DNA from 3 places in the Streptomyces sp. NPDC029138 genome. Region 2 is predicted to be linked to each of the others. Evidence: riboswitches for the same ligand, from Rfam matches in the RefSeq annotation. Region 2 holds a riboswitch; each other region holds the start of a gene.
The links. A riboswitch is a leader RNA that binds a small molecule or an ion and turns the genes downstream of it on or off. The one in region 2 is predicted to bind S-adenosylmethionine.

Region 1 (5,042 bases), on a different contig from region 2:
CACCGCGCCGCCCCCGCACCCCGGCGTCGCCGCCGTCCGCGCCGAGCTGCCGGGCCTGCTGGAGCGCGCCGGCGCGGAGGAGGGCACGTGGATCGAGGAGAAGGGACGGGCGCTCGCGGTGCACACCCGCCGCGCCCCCGACCCGCAGGCCGCGTTCGAGGCCCTGCGCGCCCCCCTCGCCGACCTGGCCACCCGGCACGGCCTGATCGTCGAGCCCGGCCGCATGGTCCTGGAACTGCGCCCGCCGGGCATGGACAAGGGTGTGGCCCTCCTCGACCACGCCCGCGCCGTCAAGGCCGGCTGCGTCGTCTACGCCGGTGACGACCTGGGCGACCTCCCCGCCTTCGCCGCGATCGAGAAGCTCCGCGCCAACGGCGTCCCCGGCCTGCTGGTGTGCAGCGGCAGCGCGGAGGTCACCGAACTGGCGGACCGGGCCGACCTGGTCGTCGACGGCCCGGAGGGAGTCGTGGGCCTGCTCCGGGCGCTGGCCGCTCAGCTGGGCCGGGGGTCCAGCGCCGCCAGCTGATCGAGGAACCACCGGGCCGGCGGCAGCGCGGTCGCGGCGGCGGCCAGTCGCTTCGAGCGTTCCGCCCGCGCGTCCGCCGGCAGGGTCAGCGCCTCGTGCAGGGCCCGCGCCGTCCCCGCGATGTCGTACGGGTTCACCACGAAGGCGTCCTCGCCCAGCTCCTCGTACGCCCCCGCCTCCCTCGACAGCACCAGCGCGCAGCCCTCGTCGGAGACGACGGGGACCTCCTTGGCGACCAGGTTCATGCCGTCCCGGATGGGGTTCACCAGGGCCACGTCGGCCAGCCGGTACGCGGCCAGGGAGCGGGCGAAGTCGTCCTTCACGTGCAGCACGACCGGGGTCCAGCCGTCCGTGCCGTACCGCTCGTTGATCTCGTCCGCGACCCGCCGGACCTGGGCCGTGTACTCGCGGTACACGGCGAGGTCCTGCCGGGACGGGTACGCGAACGCCACGTGGACGACCTTCTCCCGCCACTCCGGGTGGTCCTCCAGCAACTGCTCGTACGCCAGCAGCCCGCGCACGATGTTCTTGGACAGCTCGGTCCGGTCCACCCGGACGATCGTCCTGCGCCCTTCCCCGATCTCCGCCCGCAGCGCCGCCATCCGCTCGTCCACGTCCGGCTCGTGCGCCCGCGCGCGCAGGAAGTCCGCGTCCGCGCCCAGCCCGTGCACCCCGATCCGGGTGCCGGAGGGGATGCCGGGCCCGAGCACCGCGTGACAGCAGTCCGTGAACGCGTCCGCCCACCGCCGGGTGAGGAACGCCGCCCGGTCCGCGCCCAGGATGCCGCCGAGCAGCTCGGCCGCGATGTCGTCGGGAAGGAGCCGGAAGTAGTCCGGCGGCGCCCACGGGGTGTGCGAGAAGTGGCCGATGCGCAGGTCGGGCCGGAGCTGGCGGAGCATGCGGGGGGCGAGGGCCAGGTGGTAGTCCTGGATCAGCACGGCCGCGCCCTCGGCGGCCTCCTCGGCCAGCGCCTCGGCGAACGCCCGGTTGTAGGCCTCGTACGACCCCCACTGCCGGCGGAAACCGGCGTCGAAGACCGGCTCCAGCGGCGTCTGGTACAGCATGTGGTGGACGAACCAGAGCACCGAGTTGGCGATCCCGTTGTACGCCTCGGCGTGCACGGTCGTGTCGATGTCGAGCATCCGCACCCGCTGCCCGCCGGTGTCCTCGGCCGGCAGCAGCCCGCCGTCCGCGCGCCGGACGGCCGCCCGGTCGCCGTCGCCGAGCGCGGCGCACACCCAGACCGAGCCCGCGTCCGACCCGATGGCGGACAGTCCCGAGACCAGCCCGCCGCCACCCCGCCGGGCGTGCAGCGAGCCGTCCTCGCCCACCTGATAGGAGACCGGGCCGCGGTTCGACGCGACCAGCACCTGAGCCTTTTCCGCAGCATCGAGCGTGGAAGCCATACGCCTCAACCTAGCCCGGCCCGGAAACGCTCAAACGTACGGCCCGCCCGGCGAGCCGACCGTATACGGCCCGTTCACGCCACCTTCCGTTCGGCGTACTCCGCGATCTCCACCATGGGCGGCCGCTCCTCGGTGTCCACCGAGTAGGTGCGCGGCTCGAACCCGTCCTCGCCCCGCTCGAACTGGGTCAGCGCGGGCCGGACCAGATGGCCGCGGGCCAGCCGGAGCTGTGCGGTGCGGTAGATCGCGGCGGCCATCCGGCCGAGCGCCTGCCCGTCCTGGTGCCGGTGCTTGCGCACCCCCACGTCGACCTGGGCCAGCGCGTCCAGGCCGACCAGGTGCAGCGCGTCCACCAGCATGCCCAGCTCCACGCCGTAGCCCACCGGGAACGGCAGCTGTTCCAGCAGGGAGCGGCGGGCCGCGTACTCGCCGCCCAGCGGCTGCACGAACCCGGCCAGCTGCGGCCAGTGCATGTTCAGCAGCGGGCGGGCCATCAGCTCGGTGACCCGGCCGCCCTGCCCGGCGCTGCCGCCGAGCGGGCGGTCGTACATCGCCTTGACCAGGTCGACGTCCGGATCGGTGAGCAGCGGGCCGACGATCCCGGAGACGAAGTCGGAGGAGAACTCCTTCAGGTCCGCGTCGATGAAGCAGACGATGTCCCCGCTGGTCACCAGCAGCGACCGCCACAGCACCTCGCCCTTGCCGGGGACGGCCGGCAGGCGCGGCAGGATGGTGTCGCGGTGGACGACCCGGGCGCCCGCGCGCGCGGCGACCTGGGAGGTGCGGTCGGTGGAGCCGGAGTCGACGACCACGATCTCGTCGACGAGCGGCACCTGCTCCACGAGGTCGTGCCGGATGACCGCGACGATGTCGCCGACGGTCTCCTCCTCGTTGAGCGCGGGCAGCACGACGCTGATCGTCCGGCCCGTGCGCTGCTTGGCTGCGAGGATCTGGTGCAGCGGGCGGGCGGCCACGGACCAGGACCGGGTGGTCAGCCAGCGCTCGACTTCTTCCAGCACAGTCTGTGGCTCCTCACTCGTGTCTCGCGGTTCGGACGGCTGTCTCAACTGTCCCGGCCGTCGGTTACAGTCTTGAACAACGCCGGTGACCATCGCATGTCGGGGGTCCTGTGCGTTCTACAACCGCATACCGCTCATCCAGAGGGGCAGAGGGACACGGCCCGATGAAGCCCCGGCAACCCCCCTGATCCGGACCCGTTCACGCGAGGCTCCCGGCCAGGGAAGGTGCCAATTCCGTCTCACGACGAGATGCGTCGTGAGGAAGATGAGGAGAAAGGGCCTCGCCTCCATGGCTGTGCAGACAGTTGCAAGCACCAGCGAATCCACCGTCGACCTCGGCCCCGCCGCTGCCCTGAGCTGTCGCGAGTGCGGTCATCGGGTGCCGCTCGGCCCGGTCTTCGCCTGCGAGGAGTGTTTCGGCCCGCTGGAGATCGCCTACGACTTCTCCGCCTACGACACCGAGGAACTGCGCCGCCGTATCGAGGCGGGCCCCGCGAACATCTGGCGCTACGCGCCCCTCCTGCCGGTCCCGGCGGACGTCGCCGACAAGCCGAACATCAACCCCGGCTGGACCAAGCTCGTCAAGGCCGACAACCTGGCTCGCGAGCTGGGCGTGACCGGCGGTCTGTACGTGAAGGACGACTCCGGCAATCCGACCCACTCCTTCAAGGACCGGGTCGTGGCCCAGGCCCTGGAGGCCGCCCGCGCCTTCGGCTTCACCACGCTGTCCTGCTCCTCAACCGGCAACCTGGCCGGCGCCGTCGGCGCCGCCGCCGCCCGCGCCGGCTTCCGCTCCTGCGTGTTCATCCCGCACGACCTGGAGCAGGGCAAGGTCGTCATGGCCGCGGTCTACGGCGGTGAACTCGTCGGCATCGAGGGCAACTACGACGACGTGAACCGCTTCTGCTCCGAGCTGATCGGCGACCCGGCCGGCGAGGGCTGGGGCTTCGTCAACGTCAACCTGCGGCCGTACTACGCGGAGGGCTCCAAGACCCTGGCGTACGAGATCTGCGAGCAGCTCGGCTGGCGGCTGCCGGACCAGATCGTGGTCCCGATCGCCTCCGGCTCCCAGCTCACGAAGATCGACAAGGGTCTCCAGGAGCTGATCAAGCTGGGGCTGGTCGAGGACAGGCCGTACAAGATCTTCGGCGCGCAGGCCGAGGGCTGCTCCCCGGTCTCCACCGCCTTCAAGGCCGGCCACGACGTCGTACGGCCCCAGAAGCCGAACACCATCGCCAAGTCCCTGGCCATCGGCAACCCGGCCGACGGGCCGTACGTCCTGGACATCGCGCGCCGCACCGGCGGTGCCGTGGAGGACGTGACGGACGCGGAGGTCGTGGACGCGATCAAGCTGCTCGCGCGGACCGAGGGCATCTTCGCGGAGACCGCCGGCGGCGTGACCGTCGGAGTCACCCGCAAGCTGCTCGAGGACGGTGTGCTGGACCCGGCGAAGACCACGGTCGTCCTCAACACCGGCGACGGCCTGAAGACCCTGGACGCGGTGGCCGGGACCGGCCTCACCGCCACCATCCGCCCGACCCTGGACTCCTTCCGAGAGGCTGGCCTCGCATGAGCGTGACCGTTCGCATCCCCACCATCCTGCGCACCTACACCGGCGGCCGGGCCGAGGTCGCCGCCGAGGGCGCGACGCTCGGTGAGGTCATCGCCGACCTGGAGAAGAGCCACACGGGCATCGCCGCGCGCGTGCTGGACGACCAGGGCAAGCTGCGCCGGTTCGTCAACGTCTACGTCAACGACGACGACGTCCGCTTCGAGCAGGGCCTGGACACGGCGACCCCCGACGGGGCCGGCGTCTCGATCATCCCGGCGGTCGCCGGCGGCTGAGCCGGCGGATTCGCACGCTCATTACCTTCGGTAACGGCGGTTACCGACCGTTCATCCGATTGCCCCCTCCGTGAGAGAAGCGGAGGGGGCAATTCTGTGTGATTGAGCGCGGTAGAGTTGGGGAACACGGTCGCGGCCTTCGGGTCGCGGGCCCTGGATTTCATGCCGCACGCCCGACAAGAAGTAGCCAAAGTATGCGGGTTCTCTGCGGCTTTTGTGGCTTTTATGGGGCCCGACTTGCCCTGA
Region 2 (5,042 bases):
GGAGCGCGGCCAGGGTGCCGGGCGCCGGGGCGACCACGAGGCCGCCCTTGGGTTCGTACTCGATCGCGGCCCCCAGCTCCCGCGCCAGCCCGGCCCACAACCGGGCCGACATCAGCGCGAGTGCGAGTTCCGGGCCCGGCTCCTTGTCGGAGACGAGCAGGTTGCCCTCGCCGGCGCCGGTGGTGCCGCCGGCCACCGGGCCCCGGTCCACCAGCCGTACGTCGAGTCCGGCGCGCGCGGCGTACAGGGCACAGGCCGCGCCTGTCATTCCAGCCCCGACGACCACGACATCGCAGGTCAGTCGCTTCGCCACGCCAGTACTATGTCACATGTTTCCCTTTCTGCGGAGTCCTCGGCGCCGGCCCCGATCCCCAGGCGTGGACGCCCCCTTGACGTCGCACGGAGCCCGATCGACACTCCACGGAGGGAATCCTAGTGAACAGGTAGGAAATCATGGCGCGCCGTGAAACGGGCATCGGCCGGACCGGCCGGACGCCGTTGCGCGCACCCCTGCTCACCTCCCGCCGCCACATCGACCTCCAGCGTGTGTGCAGCGCGATCAGCCGCCACCGCTGAGCCGGGCCGCCCCTTCGCCCCCACCGACCGGTCGCGCCCGCGCCGGCGCGCCCCTCCGCACACCCACCACCAGGGGAGACGCATGTCCATCACTCCGCTCGCCGCCGTCCCGTCCGTCCGTGGCGCCGCGCCCGTCTTCCGGGGCCGGATCGGCCGGGACGCGCGCAGCGGCCACTACGCCGTGCCGCACCGCTACCGGCTCCATCTGTCGACCGCCTGCCCCGACGGGTTGCGCCTCGCCGTCGGCCACAGCCTCCTCGGCCTCGACGCCCGCTGTCCCGTCACCCTCCTGCCCGCTGTCCCGGACTGTCCCGGCGGCGGCCACGCGGCGCTGCGCCCGCTGTACGAGGCGAGTGCCCACCACTACACCGGCCCGGCGCTCGCGCCCGTGCTCAGCGACGACTGGTCCGGACGCATCGTCAGCACCCACACCCTCGACATCCTGCGCGACCTGGACCGGTTCCGGCCGGGCGGCCCCACCTGCCTGTACCCCTCCGGCCTGGAGTCCGTGATCGAGGCCGTCGAGCGGATGTGCGCCGAGGGCATCGAGGAGGCCGCGCAGCGCGCCGGACGCGCCGGTGCCGACCCGGCCGAGCGGGCCGCCGCCCTCGATGTGCTGCTGGACACCCTGGGCCGGCTGGAGCGGCGGCTGAGCGGCGAGGAGTACCTGGCCGACGGCCGGCTCACCGCCGCCGACGTCGAGCTGTGGGTGACCCTGGTGCAGCTCGACACCGTGCACCGCTGCCATCTCGACGCCTCCGCCGTGCACCGCATCGCCGACCACCGCGCCCTGTGGGCCTACGCCCGCCGCCTGGCCGCCCACCCCGCCTTCGGCCGCCACCTCGACCTGGACGGCATCGCCCGCCGCCACCACGGCCGCTGCCACGGGCTGGAGGCCGCCGGAGCCGCTGTCCAGATCCTGGACTGGGCAGGTCATGCGGCGGACGCCCCGGACGCTTCTCGCAGGTGAGAGCGGGTCGCCGATGTCCACTGGGCGGACGGCCGTTGACATTCGAACGGGCAACTGCCTTACTTACGGCTCAGAACGGTCATGAGCGTCAGCGCCAAGCCCTGGCTCGCTGACCGGCAACCCTCGCATCGCGGTGGGGTGCCCCAGGTGACGACCGGACCGGACGACGTTTTCGGTAAGCGCGAGGCCCCACGGGGCCGGAACAGTGACAGGTGACGCCATGTACGCAGCTCCCAGGACGGCCGCGAGCCGCCCCCAGGGCTGCGTACCGTCGTACGCCGGACTCCTCGTCGCCGACCGCGCCGTCGATCTGCTCCGCGTGAACAGCGCACTGTGTACCGCACCGGGCTCTGCCCGCTGTCAGGGCTGACGTCTCCTCCCAGCCCCCGCGTTCCCGCCGCACACCGTCCGTCCGGTGTGCCGTTGTCCGCCCAGCCCCCGGTTCCGCGCCCGTCCGTGCGCCGCCTCGTGCCGCAGTGCCGTCGTGGCCCACCGCCGCTCCCGCGCGGCCCCCCGGGGTGACCGACTTTGCCGGAGCCCGCCATGAGTGAACCCCCAGGCGCCGCCGTCTCCCTAGCCGAGGCGCCGCCCGCCACCGACACGCCGTCAACACCCTTGTCCTCCCAGCGACTTCAGCCGCCGCGTCGGCCCGGGCGGTGGATCGTCACCGCCGTCGTCCTCGTGCTCGTCGCGCAGATCCTGCACGGACTGGTCACGAACCCCTTCTACCAGTGGGACCGCTTCCGCTACTGGTTCCTGCGCCCGACCGTCCTCGACGGCCTCCTCGTCACCCTTGAAGTCGCCGCGCTCAGCGCCGTCCTGGGGCTCCTCGGCGGCATCCTGCTGGCGCTCGCCCGGCTCTCCGGAAGCCCGGTGCCTCGCGCGGTCAGCTGGACCTACACCTGGCTGTTCCGCTCCGTGCCGCTCATCGTCGTACTGATCTTCCTGTACAACTTCAGCGCCCTGTACAAGACGTTGAGCCTCGGCGTGCCCTTCGGACCCGCCTTCGTCACCTTCGACGAGTCCAGGCTGGCCACCGACATGACGATCGCCGTCATCGGCCTCAGCCTCAACGAGGCGGCGTACGCGGCCGAGGTGGTCCGCGGCGGCATCCTCTCCGTCGACCAGGGACAGCACGAGGCGGCCGCCGCGCTCGGCCTGCCCAAGGGCTACCAGTTCCGCCGGATCGTCTTCCCGCAGGCCCTCCGGTCCATCACCCCGAACTACGTCAACCAGCTGATCGGCCTCATCAAGAGCACGTCCCTGGTCTTCTACGTGTCGCTGCTCGACCTGTTCGGCGCGGTGCAGTCGATGGGCAGCACCTACCCCGGTGACATCGTGCCGCTGCTGATGGTCGCCACCGTCTGGTACCTGATCCTGACCAGCGCCGTGTCCGTCGTCCAGTTCTACGTCGAGCGGTACTACGCCCGGGGCGCCACCCGCACCCTGCCGCCGACCCCCTTGGGAAAAGCCCGGGCCGGCCTCGCCGACCTGCGGGCCCGGCTGCGCCGGGAGGCCGCCGTATGACCACCACGCAGACCCTCCCCAAGACCGTCCCCGCCGCGCTCGAAGTACACGGTGTCCACAAGTGGTACGGCTCCCACCGCGTCCTCGACGGCATCGACCTGACCGTCCGCCCCGGTGAGGTCACGGTGATCCTCGGGCCGTCCGGCTCCGGCAAGTCCACGCTGCTCAGAGTCGTCAACCACCTGGAGAAGCCCGACATCGGCCACGTCAGCGTGGGCGGTGAGCTGATCGGGGTGAAGCGGCACGGGGACCGGCTCAGGGAACTCGGCGAGCGCGCCATCCTGGCCCAGCGCAGCCGGATCGGCTTCGTCTTCCAGAACTTCAACCTCTTCCCGCATCTGACCGTTCTGGAGAACGTCGCCGCCGCCCCCGCCGCCACCGGCAGGCTGACCAAGGCGGCGGCCCGGGAACTCGCCAGGGAACTCCTCGACCGCGTCGGCCTCGGCGACAGGACCGGCGCCTACCCACGGCAGTTGTCCGGCGGACAGCAGCAGCGCGTCGCCATCGCCCGCGCCCTCGCCCTGCGGCCCGGGATCATCCTCTTCGACGAGCCGACCTCGGCGCTCGACCCCGAACTCGTCGGCGAGGTGCTGGCCGTCATCAAGGACCTGGCGACCAGCGGCACCACCCTCGTCATCGTCACCCACGAGATCGGCTTCGCCCGCGAGGTCGCCGACCGGGTCGTCTTCATCGACGGCGGCCGGATCGTCGAACAGGGCCCGCCCGGCGAGGTGCTGGACCGGCCCCGACACGCCCGGACCCGGGAATTCCTCGGCAAGGTGCTCTGACCCCGCCCTCCACGCTCCCGCAGGGCACACCGCTCACCACCCTCATCAGCGAGACAAGGACAGCCACGCCATGCCTATCCACCTTTCCCGACGCGCCCTGATCCGCGGCATCACCGCGATGACCGCCGTCGCCACCCTCGCCACCGGGCTCGCCGCCTGCGGAGGCGACAGCGAGGCCGTCACCAAGACCGATGCCACCGGCACGGTGACGGTGGGGCGCCTGTCCAACGGAGCCGCCGAGGAGACCGCGCTGAAGGTCTCCGAAGTGAAGTCCATCAGCGCCGAACTGCCCGCCTCCGTCCGCCGGAGCGGCAGGCTCGTCATCGGCGTCGGAGCCCTGCCCTCGGGCTCCGCTCCGCTGAACTTCGTGGGCAGCGACCAGAAGACCCTCACCGGCTCCGAGCCCGACCTCGGCCGCCTGGTCGCCGCGGTCCTCGGTCTGAAGCCCGAGATCCGGAACTCCACCTGGGAGAACCTCTTCGTCGGCGTCGACAGCGGCAAGGTCGACGTGGCCTTCTCCAACGTCACCGTCACCGAGGAGCGCAAGAGGAAGTACGAGTTCGCCTCCTACCGCAAGGACAACCTGGCCTTCGAGGTGCTGAAGAAGAACCCCTGGAACTTCGACGGCGACTACGAGAACCTCGCCGGCAGGACGGTCAGCGTGGGCGCCGGCACCAACCAGGAGAAGATCCTCCTGGAGTGGAAGGCGAAGCTGGCCAAGGAGGGGAAGAAGCTCACCGTCAAGTACTTCCCGGACCAGAACGCCACCAAGCTGGCGCTGAACAGCGGCAAGATCGACGCCTTCTTCGGTCCGAACCCCGCGGTCGCCTACCGTGCCCGGCAGACCGCGAACACCCCCAACGCCACTCGCGACGCGGGCACCTTCTCCGGCGCCGGCGAGACGCTCCAGGGGCTGATCGCCGCGACCGCCAAGAAGGACAGCGGACTCGCCAAGCCGCTGGCCGACGCGCTGAACCACTTGATCGAGAACGGGCAGTACGGCAAGTGGCTGGCCGCCTACGGTCTCTCGAACGAGTCCGTGGCGAAGTCGGAGGTCAACCCGCCCGGGCTGCCGCTGGACAACTCCTGACGAGCTGTCGATTTGTCATATGGAGTCGAGAGAGGGCATCGCTTCCGTGGCTCATCCGACCGACGTCCGCGCAGGCGCGGCCCCGTCCCCG
Region 3 (5,042 bases), on a different contig from region 2:
GACGTCCGGGCGAAGGTGCACGCGGACTTCCGCCAGGGCGCGAAGGAGTCGGCGCTCGGCCGCCGCAAGCTGATCCGCAACACGATGTTCGGCGCGCTGGCCCTGGTGCCGCTCTCCGGTGTCATGCTGCTCGGCGGTCTCGGCCCGGCGCCGGGGACCAAGCTCCGCCACACCATGTGGGCCAAGGGCAAGCGCCTGGTCAACGTGAACACGAACCAGCCGCTGCGTCCCGAGGACGTCTCCGTCGGCTCGCTCACCTTCGCCAAGCCGGACGGCCTGGAGGAGCACTCCGAGGAGTTCCAGACGGAGATCGCCAAGGCCGCCCTGATGATCGTCCGGCTCCAGCCGGGCAACATCAAGGACAAGCGCGAGCTGGAGTGGTCGCACGAGGGCATCGTCGCCTACTCGAAGATCTGCACCCACGTCGGCTGTCCGATCTCCCTGTACGAGCAGCAGACGCACCACGTGCTGTGCCCGTGCCACCAGTCCACCTTCGACCTCTCCGACGGTGCCCGAGTGATCTTCGGCCCCGCCGGCCACGCCCTGCCGCAGCTGCGCATCGGTGTGGACAGTGAGGGTTACCTCCAGGCGCTCGGCGACTTCGAGGAGCCCGTCGGTCCTGCATTCTGGGAGCGCGGATGAGTACTTCAGCGAACGAGACCCCCCGCTCTCGCGGGAAGGCACCGGCCGGCGAGCGTCTCGCCGACTGGGCCGACGGCCGGCTCGGGATCTACTCCCTCGCCAAGGCCAACATGCGCAAGATCTTCCCCGACCACTGGTCGTTCATGTTGGGTGAGGTCTGCCTCTACAGCTTCATCATCATCATCCTGACGGGTGTCTATCTGACGCTGTTCTTCCACCCGTCGATGAACGAGGTGGAGTACCACGGCTCGTACGTCCCGCTCCAGGGGCAGATGATGTCCGAGGCGTTCAGCTCGACCCTGCACATCTCCTTCGACGTGCGCGGTGGTCTGCTCATGCGGCAGATCCACCACTGGGGCGCGGTCGTCTTCATCGCCGGCATGTTCGTGCACATGATGCGCGTGTTCTTCACCGGCGCGTTCCGCAAGCCGCGTGAGGTCAACTGGCTGTTCGGCTTCCTGCTGCTCGTCCTGGGCATGTTCACCGGTTTCACCGGTTACTCGCTCCCGGACGACCTGCTCTCCGGCACCGGTGTCCGCTTCATGGAGGGCGCGATCCTGTCCGTGCCGATCGTCGGCACGTACATCTCGTTCTTCCTCTTCGGCGGCGAGTTCCCGGGCGGCGACTTCGTGGCCCGCTTCTACTCGATCCACATCCTGCTGCTCCCGGGCATCATGCTGGGCCTGGTGGTGGGCCACCTGATCCTGGTCTTCTACCACAAGCACACGCAGTTCACGGGTCCCGGCAAGACGAACAAGAACGTCGTCGGCATGCCGCTGCTGCCGGTGTACATGGCGAAGGCCGGCGGCTTCTTCTTCCTGGTCTTCGGTGTGCTCGCGGCCCTCGCGGCGATCGCGCAGATCAACCCGATCTGGGCCATCGGCCCCTACCGTCCGGACCAGGTGTCCACCGGCGCCCAGCCGGACTGGTACATGGGCATGGCCGAGGGTCTGATCCGTGCCATGCCGGGCTGGGAGATCGACTTCTGGGGCCACACGCTCGTCCTGGGCGTGTTCATCCCGCTGGTGCTGTTCGGCGTGATCCTCGGCGCGATCGCGGCGTACCCGTTCATCGAGGCCTGGGTCACCGGCGACAAGCGCGAGCACCACATCCTGGACCGCCCGCGCAACGCTCCGACCCGTACGGCGTTCGGTGTCGCCTGGCTGACCGTGTACTTCGTGATGCTGATCGGTGGCGGCAACGACATCTTCGCCACGCACTTCCACCTGTCGATCAACGCGGTCACCTGGTTCGTCCGGATCGCCTACTTCGTGGCCCCGGTCATCGCGTTCATCGTCACCAAGCGGATCTGCCTGGGCCTCCAGCGCCGCGACCGCGACAAGGTGCTGCACGGCCGCGAGACCGGCATCATCAAGCGGCTGCCGCACGGTGAGTTCATCGAGGTGCACGAGCCGCTCAGCCAGGAGCAGCTGCACACGCTCACCTCGCACGAGCAGTACACGCCGGCCGAGATCGGTCCGACGGTCGACGAGAACGGGGTCGAGCGCAAGGTCCCGGCCTCGGAGAAGCTGCGGGTGAAGCTGTCCAACGCCTACTACGGCGAGGACAACCAGATCCCGAAGCCGACCGTCGAGGAGTACAAGGAGATCACGAGCGGCCACGGCCACCACTGATCCCCGCGTCGCCACGCCACTCCGAAGGGCCCCGTCCGTAACCCGGACGGGGCCCTTCGCCGTGCCTCCGGCTGGATAGGGTGGTGTACGACGTAGCAGGAATCTGTTCAAGGAGCGGCTGATGAGCGCTGTGACCCCCGCTGGAGGCGACACCGCGGCGGGCCGCTCCTGGCCCGCCCTGCTGAACGGTCTGCTGGACGGCCGGGACCTGTCCGCCGACGACACCGCCTGGGCCATGGACCTGATCATGCGCGGGGAGGCGACCGACGCGCAGATCGCCGGGTTCATGGTGGCGCTGCGGGCCAAGGGCGAGACGGTCCAGGAGATCACCGGACTGGTCCGGACGATGTACGCGCACGCGAACGTCATCGAGGTGCCCGGCCCGGCCGTCGACATCGTCGGCACCGGCGGGGACGGCGCCAAGACGGTGAACATCTCCACCATGTCCTCGATCGTCGTCGCGGGCGCGGGTGCCAAGGTCGTCAAGCACGGCAACCGCGCCGCGTCCTCCGCCTCCGGCTCCTCCGACGTCCTGGAGAAGCTCGGCATCAACCTGAACCTGACCCCGCAGCGGGTGGCCGAGGTGGCCGAGGAAGCCGGCATCACCATCTGCTTCGCGGTGCGGTTCCATCCGTCCCTGCGCCATGTCGCCCCCGCGCGCGGCCAGTTGGGCATCCGGACCACCTTCAACGTGCTGGGCCCGCTGACCAACCCCGCGCAGGTGCGGTCGCAGGCCGTCGGTGTCGCGGATCCCCGCATGGCGCCGATCGTCGCCGGCGTCCTCGCCGAGCGCGGCAACTCGGCGCTGGTCTTCCGGGGCGACGACGGCCTCGACGAGCTGACCGTGACCGCTACCTCCCGGGTGTGGGTGGTCCGGGACGGCAAGGTCACCGAGGAGACCTTCGACCCGCGCGAGGTCGGCATCGACCTCGTCCCCGTGGACGCCCTGCGCGGTGCCGACGCCTCCTACAACGCCGAGGTCGCCCGCCGCCTGCTCGACGGTGAGACAGGGGCCGTACGGGACGCCGTCCTGCTGAACTCGGCGGCGGCGCTGGTGGCCCTCGAGCCGACGGACGCGCCGCTCACCGAGCAGATCCGCGCGGGCATGGCGCGGGCCGCGGAGTCGATCGACTCGGGCGCGGCCAAGCGCACCCTGGACCGCTGGGTGGCCGTCAGCAACGCCTAGCGCCCCGGGAGTCGTCCCGCGATCCGGACACGGGTTGCGGGACGACGATCACTTCAGTACGTTCCTGTACCAGGTCATGAGTGACAGTCATGAGGCCCCGGCCGACTGTCCGGCAACCCTCCGTCCGTGGCGGGGTGCCCCGGGTGAAGACCAGGCCGTACGGCAGCAAGGCCTACGGCAAGCGCGGACCCCTCACACACCAGGGGTCCTGGTCGTTCGAGGGAGCCTTCCGTGAGCAAGCGAATGCGTTAGGGCCGCAGAGCCCCGCCTCCGCACACCCCTTTTCTCTCTTCTCCGCATTCCTGTCACGGGAGTTCCGCCATGTCTGTCTCCACCGCTGCCGCCGACCAGTCCGTTTGCGCCCCTCTGTCCGTCCTTGGGCGAGATGTCACCGTCCCCCTGGTCACCGGCGGCGAAGTCACCTACGCCGCCCTGGACTACGCGGCCAGCGCCCCCGCCCTCCAGCGCGTCTGGGACGACGTCGCCGCGTACGCCCCGTACTACGGCAGCGTCCACCGGGGCGCCGGCTACCTCTCCCAGCTCTCCACCGACCTGTTCGAGAACGCCCGCACGACGGTCGCCGACTTCCTCGGCTGCCGTCCGGACGACCAGGTGATCTTCACCCGCTCCACCACCGACTCCCTCAACCTGCTGGCCCGGGCGCTCCCGGCCGACTGCCAGGTCTTCGTCTTCGAGACCGAGCACCACGCCTCCCTGCTGCCCTGGCGGGACGCGCGGGTCACCTGCCTCAACGCCCCGCGCACCCCGCGGCAGGCCGTCGAGACCCTGGAGCGGGCCCTCGCCGACCGCACCGCGTCCATCGAAGGGGGCCAGGGCCCGGCCCTGGTCTGCGTCACCGGCGCCTCCAACGTCACCGGCGAGCTGTGGCCGGTGCGCGAACTGGCCGCCGTCGCGCACGCCCACGGAGCCCGCATCGTCCTGGACGCCGCCCAGCTGGCCCCGCACCACCCGGTGGACATCCGTGACCTGGACGTCGACTGGGTCGCCTTCTCCGGCCACAAGCTGTACGCCCCCTTCGGCTCCGGAGTCCTGGCCGGCCGCGCCGACTGGCTCCAGGCGGCCGAGCCGTACCTCGCGGGCGGCGGCGCCAGCCGCAAGGTCACCCGGCGCGAGGACGGCGGCGTCGCCGTCGAGTGGCACGAGACCGCGGCCCGCCATGAGGCCGGCTCCCCGAACGTCATCGGCGCCTACGCCGTCGCCTCCGCCTGCAAGGCCCTCACCGAGGCCGGCTGGGACACCCTCGTCGCCCGTGAGCGGCACCTGATCGCCAAGGTCCGCGAGGGCCTGGCCGAGGTGCCCGAGGTGCGCGTGCTGTCCCTCTTCGGCGACGACGCCCCGCGCGTCGGCGTGATCTCCTTCGTCGTCGACGGCTGGAACAGCTCCCACTTCGCCGCCGCGCTCTCCGCCGAGTACGGCATCGGCGTCCGCGACGGCCTCTTCTGCGCCCACCCCCTGGTCCGCACCCTGCTCGGCAGCGACCCGCAGGCCCAGGGCGAGTGCGGTGCCCCCGAGGCGGCCCCGGGCGAGAAGTCCCTCAACGCCATCCGCGTCAGCTTCGG

Region 1: another riboswitch for S-adenosylmethionine. It lies ahead of thrC (threonine synthase); the one in region 2 lies ahead of ACZ4WH_RS26295 (amino acid ABC transporter permease).
Region 3: another riboswitch for S-adenosylmethionine. It lies ahead of ACZ4WH_RS06985 (aminotransferase class V-fold PLP-dependent enzyme); the one in region 2 lies ahead of ACZ4WH_RS26295 (amino acid ABC transporter permease).

The regions. Positions count from the first base shown of each region.
Region 1 is NZ_JBVHWM010000014.1:31,696-36,737, reverse strand. It holds gene otsB (trehalose-phosphatase) at 1-526, shown strand, start outside; gene ACZ4WH_RS14825 (alpha,alpha-trehalose-phosphate synthase (UDP-forming)) at 493-1,932, opposite strand; gene ACZ4WH_RS14820 (glucosyl-3-phosphoglycerate synthase) at 2,007-2,951, opposite strand; SAM riboswitch class I at 3,083-3,223, shown strand; gene thrC (threonine synthase) at 3,241-4,524, shown strand; gene ACZ4WH_RS14810 (ubiquitin-like small modifier protein 1) at 4,521-4,796, shown strand.
Region 2 is NZ_JBVHWM010000038.1:3,876-8,917, reverse strand. It holds gene ACZ4WH_RS26310 (NAD(P)/FAD-dependent oxidoreductase) at 1-313, opposite strand, end outside; gene ACZ4WH_RS26305 (putative leader peptide) at 454-576, shown strand; gene ACZ4WH_RS26300 (glutathione S-transferase C-terminal domain-containing protein) at 659-1,546, shown strand; SAM riboswitch class IV at 1,624-1,734, shown strand; gene ACZ4WH_RS26295 (amino acid ABC transporter permease) at 2,090-3,073, shown strand; gene ACZ4WH_RS26290 (amino acid ABC transporter ATP-binding protein) at 3,070-3,861, shown strand; gene ACZ4WH_RS26285 (ABC transporter substrate-binding protein) at 3,932-4,951, shown strand; gene ACZ4WH_RS26280 (GNAT family N-acetyltransferase) at 4,998-5,042, shown strand, end outside.
Region 3 is NZ_JBVHWM010000004.1:282,011-287,052, reverse strand. It holds gene qcrA (cytochrome bc1 complex Rieske iron-sulfur subunit) at 1-642, shown strand, start outside; gene qcrB (cytochrome bc1 complex cytochrome b subunit) at 639-2,276, shown strand; gene trpD (anthranilate phosphoribosyltransferase) at 2,398-3,462, shown strand; SAM riboswitch class IV at 3,535-3,652, shown strand; gene ACZ4WH_RS06985 (aminotransferase class V-fold PLP-dependent enzyme) at 3,784-5,042, shown strand, end outside.